2 regions of the Pseudocitrobacter sp. CD920760 genome follow, and region 1 is predicted to be linked to the other one. Evidence: predicted binding sites of a transcription regulator. Region 1 holds the regulator's gene; the other holds the start of a gene.
What was found. The regulator LexA, encoded in region 1, represses DNA repair genes until DNA is damaged. The targets are predictions, from matches to a motif close to TNCTGTATGTACATACAGNA.
Positions count from the first base shown of each region.

Region 2: rmuC (DNA recombination protein RmuC) is a predicted target of LexA. The motif match lies at 2,152-2,171, and genes of this name have one in related genera.

Region 1 covers NZ_CM173490.1:299,565-303,755, forward strand. Annotated here, with positions in the region: gene plsB (glycerol-3-phosphate 1-O-acyltransferase PlsB) at 1-1,259, opposite strand, end outside; gene AC1MKH_RS01380 (diacylglycerol kinase) at 1,390-1,758, shown strand; gene lexA (transcriptional repressor LexA) at 1,868-2,476, shown strand; gene dinF (MATE family efflux transporter DinF) at 2,545-3,873, shown strand; gene AC1MKH_RS01395 (CsbD family protein) at 4,011-4,191, shown strand, end outside.
Region 2 covers NZ_CM173490.1:179,926-184,116, reverse strand. Annotated here, with positions in the region: gene ubiE (bifunctional demethylmenaquinone methyltransferase/2-methoxy-6-polyprenyl-1,4-benzoquinol methylase UbiE) at 1-605, opposite strand, end outside; gene rmuC (DNA recombination protein RmuC) at 701-2,110, opposite strand; gene udp (uridine phosphorylase) at 2,248-3,009, opposite strand; gene AC1MKH_RS00825 (dienelactone hydrolase family protein) at 3,271-4,080, shown strand; gene metE (5-methyltetrahydropteroyltriglutamate--homocysteine S-methyltransferase) at 4,124-4,191, opposite strand, start outside.

The sequences.
Region 1 (4,191 bases):
ACCAGTGTGATAGGACGCGTACCGCCGCGCAGCATCGCCTGAATGGTCATCGACAGGGTGCCGGTTTTCGGGTCCAGCAAGCGGCCAGTACGGGAACGCCCGCCTTCCACAAAGTATTCAACGGAATAACCCCGGCTGAACAGCTCGCCGAGATATTCGCGGAACACGGTGGAGTAGAGTTTGTTGCCCTTAAAGGTACGGCGAATAAAGAACGCGCCCAGGCGACGGAAAATCGGGCCGGCTGGCCAGAAATTCAGGTTGATACCGGCAGCAATGTGCGGCGGCACCAGCCCCTGATGATAGAGCACGTAGGAGAGCAGCAGGTAGTCCATATGGCTACGGTGGCACGGCACATACACAATCTCGTGGCCGTCGTGCGCCAGCTGGCGAACGCGCTCGGCGTTGTGCACGTTGATACCCTGATAGAGACGGTTCCAGGTGAAGCCCAGAATGCGGTCCGTCAGGCGAATCATCTCGTAGGAGAAGTTGGCAGCAATCTCTTCCATCAGCGCGATGGCGTTTTGCTGTGCTTTTTCATGAGAGATTTTTTTGCTGCGCGCTTCATCTTCAACCGCTTTGGCAATCGCGCGCGAGGCGAGCAGCTTGTTGAAGAGATCCTGACGCGCTGGCAGGCGCGGGCCTACCGCGGCCAGACGCTGGCGGGCAAAGTGCATACGCGCCACGCGCGCCAGTTTTTGCGCGATAATTTTATCGGTACCGTGTTCATCGGCCATGCGGCGCAACGAGACGGACGGCGAGAAACGCACAAAGCTGTCGCGGCCGAGCCAGGAGACGGCGAAGAATTTCTGGATGCCGTTCAGCATGCGCAGCGGCGGGTTCACCTCGCCTTTCTCGCGCCCCGGACGACGACCAAACATCACCGACACCGGCACCATCTGCACGTCCAGATTCGGATTGCTGCGATGCAGATCGAGATAGTCGTGGAACAGCTTGATAGACTCTTCTTTCGGCGTGTAATAGGTGAACACGCGCGGGCCGCCATGGATAAACACATAGCGGGGCAGTAAGGTGCCGTCGATCTCCAGCGGCTCAAGCGGGTCTGGGAGATCGTGCGCCAGGCACTGGGCGCGCAAGGTCAGTAAGTCGGCCTTAGAGTTATAAGGCAGGACGTACATGATCGGGCGCGACGTATCGAGCCCCAATTCCTGGGCAGGCTCTGCCGGAATAGACTTGCTTTTTACCAGTATGCTTAATGGTAAATTCAGTAATTTGTAGTAAATTCGTGGCCAACCGGACATAAACGATGTAAAGCCTCTGGTTAATCATGCAAATGCGCGGCAAGAATATCAGAAAGTCAGCAGGATTTCTGTTCTACCGCCGATAACAGCTACTGTCATTGATGCGTATAACGCTAAAAGGTTCTATTTGATGGCCAATAATACCACTGGACTCACCCGAATTATCAAAGCGGCTGGTTATTCCTGGAAAGGTTTTCGCGCGGCGTGGGTAAACGAAGCCGCGTTCCGCCAGGAAGGGGTCGCCTCGGTTGTGGCCATTATCATCGCTTGCTGGCTGGACGTTGACGCCATTACCCGCGTCTTGCTGATAAGCTCCGTCCTTCTGGTGATGATAGTGGAAATTCTCAATAGTGCGCTGGAAGCGGTGGTTGACCGCATTGGTTCTGAATATCACGAACTCTCCGGGCGGGCGAAAGATATGGGTTCTGCGGCGGTATTGCTGGCGATTTTCGTCGCGGTGATGACCTGGGGCGTGCTGCTGTGGTCGCATTTCCACTGAGCCTCGCATAATCTGCGAAAACTCCTGTATTTTGTGTGTTTTGCGGTTCCAAAATAGCCGTTAACTGTATATACTCACAGCATAACTGTATATACACCCAGGGGGCGGAATGAAAGCGTTAACGACCAGGCAGCAAGAGGTGTTTGATCTCATCCGGGATCACATCAGCCAAACGGGCATGCCGCCAACGCGTGCGGAAATTGCTCAGCGCCTGGGGTTCCGTTCCCCGAATGCGGCGGAAGAGCATCTGAAAGCACTGGCGCGTAAAGGCGTCATTGAAATTGTTTCGGGCGCCTCGCGCGGCATTCGTCTGCTGGTGGAAGAAGAAACCGGCCTGCCGCTGATTGGCCGCGTTGCCGCCGGTGAGCCGCTGCTGGCACAGCAGCACATTGAAGGTCACTATCAGGTCGATCCTTCACTGTTCAAACCAAACGCTGACTTCCTGCTGCGGGTTAGCGGCATGTCGATGAAAGATATCGGCATTATGGACGGCGACCTGCTCGCGGTGCACAAAACCCAGGACGTGCGTAACGGTCAGGTGGTTGTTGCGCGTATCGACGAAGAAGTGACGGTAAAACGCCTGAAAAAACAGGGCAACGTCGTTGAACTGTTGCCGGAAAACAGCGAGTTTTCCCCGATTGTCGTCGATCTTCGCCGTCAGAACTTCTCCATTGAAGGGCTGGCCGTTGGCGTGATCCGCAACGGCGAATGGCTGTAATCCTCTCCCGATAACAACGGCGCATCATGCGCCGTTGTTCGTTCTCTTTTCTGTTCAGGTTCCTAACCATGTCGCTCTTCACGGCTGCCGACAAGGCATTATGGCGTCTCGCCCTCCCCATGATTTTCTCCAATATCACGGTTCCCTTACTGGGGCTGGTGGATACGGCGGTGATTGGTCATCTGGATAGCGCGGTCTATCTCGGCGGCGTGGCGATTGGCGCAACGGCAACCAGCTTCCTGTTTATGCTGCTGCTCTTTTTACGTATGAGTACCACCGGCTTAACTGCGCAGGCCTTCGGCGCGAAAGATCCCCTTCGGCTTGCCCGTGCGCTGGTGCAACCGCTGCTGCTGGCGCTGGGGGCAGGGTTACTTATCGTACTGTTCAAAGGTCCGCTGATTAATCTGGCGCTCACCGTTGTCGGCGGCAGCGATGCGGTGCTGGAGCAGGCGCGGCGCTTCCTTGAAATTCGCTGGTTAAGCGCGCCCGCCTCGCTGGCCAACCTGGTGTTGCTGGGCTGGTTGCTCGGCGTTCAGTACGCGCGTGCACCGGTAATTTTGCTGATCGTCGGCAACGTCCTGAACATCGTTCTCGATCTGTGGCTGGTGATGGGCCTGCATATGAACGTGCAGGGGGCGGCGCTGGCGACGGTGATTGCCGAATATGCCACGATGTTAATTGGCCTGCTGATGGCGCGTAAGGTGCTGGTGCTACGCGGTATTACATCTGAAATGCTGAAGACGGCCTGGCGCGGAAATATGCGCAGCCTGCTGGCGCTCAATCGCGACATTATGCTGCGCTCGTTACTGCTTCAGCTCTGCTTTGGCGCATTAACCGTATTTGGCGCGCGGCTGGGCAGCGATGTGGTGGCGGTCAATGCGGTACTGATGACCATGCTTACCTTCACCGCCTATGCGCTGGATGGCTTTGCCTATGCTGTGGAAGCGCACTCCGGGCAGGCTTATGGCGCGCGTGATGATAGCCAGTTACAGCAGGTCTGGCGCGCGGCCTGCCGACAGGCAGGCATTGTGGCGCTGGCGTTTGCGCTGGTGTACGCCCTGGCAGGTAGCCATATCGTGGCAATGTTGACGTCACTGCCGTCGTTGCAGCAGCTTGCCGATCGCTATGTGCTCTGGCAGGCAGTCTTGCCGGTAATCGGTGTCTGGTGTTATCTGCTGGATGGCATGTTTATTGGTGCGACACGGGGTGCGGAAATGCGTAACAGCATGGCCGTGGCTGCCGCCGGGTTCGCCTTAACGCTGCTGACGGTGCCGGTATTAGGCAACCATGGTTTATGGCTGGCACTGGCGGTATTCCTTGCGCTGCGTGGCCTGTCGCTGGCGGTTATCTGGCGTCGTCACTGGGAAAAAGGCACCTGGTTTTCGCCGCAGACATAACGGCGTGGATGGTTAAAGATTCTGAATAGTGAATCGTCAGCGATATCCTCTTCTACACTTATTATCACGTTCAGCAGAAATGAACGCCGAAGGACGAAGTGATATCTCATCCATGATCGAATGATAAGGAGCTGATGATGAACAAAGACGAACTCAGCGGTAACTGGAAACAGTTCAAAGGTAAAGCGAAAGAGAAATGGGGCAAACTGACCGACGATGACATGACCGTTATCGAAGGTAAACGCGATCAGCTGGTCGGTAAAATCCAGGAACGTTATGGATATGCCAAAGATCAGGCTGAGAAAGAAGTCAGCGATT
Region 2 (4,191 bases), 120 kb from region 1:
GCATCATTCGCTACCATTTCACCAATGCGCGGCAGGATATGGAAGGAGTAAGCATCGTAGGCTTTGCTCAGCGGTTCGATAATCGGTTTTGAGAACTCAAGCACCAGCAGGCGGCCACCGGGTTTCAGTACGCGATACATCGAACGCAGCGCTTTCTCTTTGTCGGTGACGTTACGCAGACCGAAAGAGATAGTAATGCAGTCGAAGGTGTTATCCGGGAACGGCAGCGCTTCGGCGTTCGCCTGCACATATTCCACGTTGCCGATAACACCGTGGTTGCGCAGCTTTTCGCGCCCCATTTTCAGCATAGAGTCGTTGATATCAGCCAACACGACGCGACCGGTTTCACCCACCATGCGGGAGAATTTCGCCGTTAAATCGCCCGTACCGCCTGCCAAATCGAGGACGGTTTGCCCACGACGTACGCCGCTACAGTCAATGGTAAAACGCTTCCATAAACGGTGAATACCAAACGACATTAAGTCGTTCATCACATCGTATTTTGCGGCCACAGAGTGGAAAACGTGAGCGACCATGTCTTCCTTCTGGGATTTGGCGATTGTCTTAAAGCCAAAGTGCGTCGTGTCTTGTGATTCCTCAGCCATCTCTAAGCCTGCTTATAAAGAAAATGTTCATGGAGTGTAACAGATTGGGCGCAATTGCCCTACGATTCAACCCCGCCACACTCCCTCAAACGGGGTTAACCGTTTTCCACGGCCAGAGGATCATCATCGTCAGAATCAGTCCCTTGCCGTAAACGAAACTCATCATCCTGCGCCGTAGCCTGCTCGACTAAATCCGGATTAATCTCGCGTTTCACCTCGACACCGAGGTGACGGAAAGCTTCCGTTTGCGCCAGCAGATTCCCGCGCCCGGAAGAGAGTTTCTTCATCGCCTGACGATAGTTGTCCTGCGCTTTATCCAGGCTCTGCCCGATAGCGGACATATCATCAATAAACAGGCGCATTTTGTCGTACAGACGGCTGGCCCGCTCGGCGATTTGCTGCGCATTGCGGCTCTGGTGTTCATAGCGCCAGAGATTAGCAATGGTGCGTAGCGCTACCAACAAAGTGGTAGGACTTACCAGCATAATGTTATTTTTTAAAGCTTCATTGATCAGTTCGGGCTGTCGGTCTAATGCCAGCAAAAAGGCAGGTTCAACAGGGATAAACATCAGGACGTAGTCCAGCGTTCGCAGCCCCGGAAGCTGCTGATAATCTTTGCGCCCCAGCAGGCGAATATGGTTTCGCACAGCGGCGATGTGCTCCTGCAATGCCAGCTCGCGGGTGACGTCATCTTCGGCATTGAAGTAGCGTTCATAAGCCACCAGCGTCATTTTGGCATCGACCACCACATCTTTTCCCTGTGGCAGGCGAACGATGACGTCCGGCTGCATGCGGGCGCGGGTATCGGTTTCGATACTAACCTGAGTTTCGTATTCGTAACCTTCACGCAGGCCAGAGGCTTCCAGCACGCGCGTCAGCACCACTTCGCCCCAGTTGCCCTGAGTTTTATTGTCGCCTTTTAACGCGCGCGTCAGGTTGACGGCTTCACGCGTCATCTGTTCATTCAGCTGTTGCAGGTTACGAATTTCATGGGCCAGCGTGTGGCGCTCTTTTGCTTCCTGGCCAAAACTGTCCTGCACCTGGCGGCGAAAGCCGTCAAGCTGCTCGCGCAACGGGGTAAGTAAACTGTTGAGGCTTTGACGGTTTTGCTCATCCACCCGACGATTGCTGTGTTCAAAGATACGGTTGGCCAGGTTTTCGAACTGCTCGCTCAGGCGCTGCTCGCTGTTGATCATCTGGCGAATTTTGTCTTCCGCATGATGCTGCGTGGCTTCCAGCCGCGTGGTCACTTCACGCAAATCGGCTTCCAGCGAGGTATTGATTTCACGCAGGCTACGCAGTTCATTATTCAGCAGCTCGCACTCCTCGCGCCAGTGCGCGTTCTGCGCCAGCTGTTGCTTCGCAGCGCTCAGCTCGCCGTAGATATCACGCTCTTCGGCCAGCTGTTCCGCCCGCTGCTGCGCGACGCGATAGCTCGCGGCCAGCCAACCCAGCGCAACGCCCGCCAGTGCAACCAGAAAATAAATAAGAATGGCGATATCCACAATGCCCCCTGCATGAACGACTTACGGCAAAAATAGAATTGTGCTGTATAGATGTCCAGTTGGAAAGGTTTTTCCTGCGAGGAGGTACGCAAATTGAAAAAGGCCGAACGTGTCGGCCTTTAAGAAGAGAAGAAGGATTACAGCAGGCGGCGTGCCGCTTCCACAACGATTTTCACCGCGTGGCTTTCGGTTTGTTTCATCGTCTCAGCGTTCGGGATCTCCTGCTGAGTACGGTTCACAATCACGCCCGCGACCATCCCTGCGCGCAGCCCCTGGCTGGAACACATGGTCAGCAGCGTCGCGGATTCCATCTCGTAGTTCATCACGCCCATCGACTGCCACTCTTCCATGGAGCCTTTGAAGCGGCTAACCACGCGGCCAGAGAAGGTATCGTAGCGTTCCTGACCCGGATAGAAGGTGTCGGAGGACGCGGTTACGCCAACGTGCGTGGTCGCGCCAATCTCTTTGGCCGCCGCAACCAGCGCGGTGGTGCAGTCGAAATCAGCCACAGCCGGATATTCCATCGGCGCAAAGTGCAGACTCGCACCGTCCAGACGAACGGATGCGGTGGTGACCAGCACGTCGCCTACGTTGATATGCGGCTGAATCGCCCCGGTGGTACCGACGCGCAGGAAAGTGCGGATGCCCAGCTGCGCCAGCTCTTCAACGGCAATAGAAGTAGACGGGCCGCCGATACCGGTAGAGCACACAATCACCGGCTTGCCATCAAGCTCAGCATGCCAGGAGGTAAATTCGCGATGTGATGCCAGTTTGACCGGCTTTTCCATCAGCGCGGCGATCTTTTCCACACGCTCTGGATCGCCAGGGACGATAGCCAGCGTAGCCCCTTGTAAATCGTTTTTAGTGAGGCCGAGATGAAAAACATCAGACTTAGACATAGAAAACTCCTCTGTGGATCGGTTTTGTCAGAAGAAGCAAAAAGCCACTTTACAGAAGACCATGACAATATTTCGTGACCACCATCACCAAGAATTAAAAATCTTGCATAAGATTCCATCAGGAAAGTGATTTACATCACATTAACAAGTTATATCTTCTGGGGTTGCACAAAAATCGCCCGTATTCAGGCACTGTGATTTATCTATATTAAAGAACATCACAGAAGCGCTAAAGGCTCATTTAAAGGTACGGAGAATGCCATGACCACCAACAACCAACCTGGGTTTGCACCTGCCGCATCACCTCACGCAACAACAGCTGTTCGCACACCAGAGGCCGAAATTACCGCTGGCGAAACATCGATCCCCTCTCAGGGCGATCAGCTACCCGCGTATCACGCGCGTCCAAAGCACAGCGATGGCCCACTTCCGGTGGTAATCGTAGTGCAGGAGATTTTTGGCGTCCATGAACACATCCGCGATGTTTGTCGCCGACTGGCCTTAGAAGGCTATCTGGCCATCGCGCCGGAGCTCTATTTCCGTCAGGGCGATCCGAACGACTATGCCGATATCCCGACCCTCTTTAATAACCTGGTCACGAAAGTACCTGACGCACAGGTGCTGGCCGATCTTGACCACGTTGCCAACTGGGCATCACGCAATGGTGGGGATGCCAGTCGCCTGATGATCACCGGCTTCTGCTGGGGGGGCCGCATCGCCTGGCTGTATGCTGCACATAACCCGCAGTTAAAAGCCGCCGTCGCGTGGTATGGAAAATTGCTGGGCGATAAATCACTGAATTCACCGAAACATCCTGTCGATATCGCCGTCGATCTCAATGCACCGGTACTGGGTTTATACGGCGGTCAGGATACTGGCATTCCGGTTGATACCGTGGAAACCATGCGTCACGCACTGCGCGCCGCCAATGCCAAAGCGGATATTATTGTTTACCCGGACGCCGGGCATGCGTTTAATGCGGATTATCGTCCAAGTTATCATGAAGAATCGGCGAAAGATGGCTGGCAGCGCATGCTGGAGTGGTTTAAGCAGTATGGTGGGAAAAAATAAGGATTTTGCCCGGTAATGCGTTCGCTTACCGGGCCAGTACACTTTACCCCTTACGCAAATTCTGCGCCGCCCGCACCATGTTCGCCAGCGCCGCGCGGGTCTCTGGCCAGC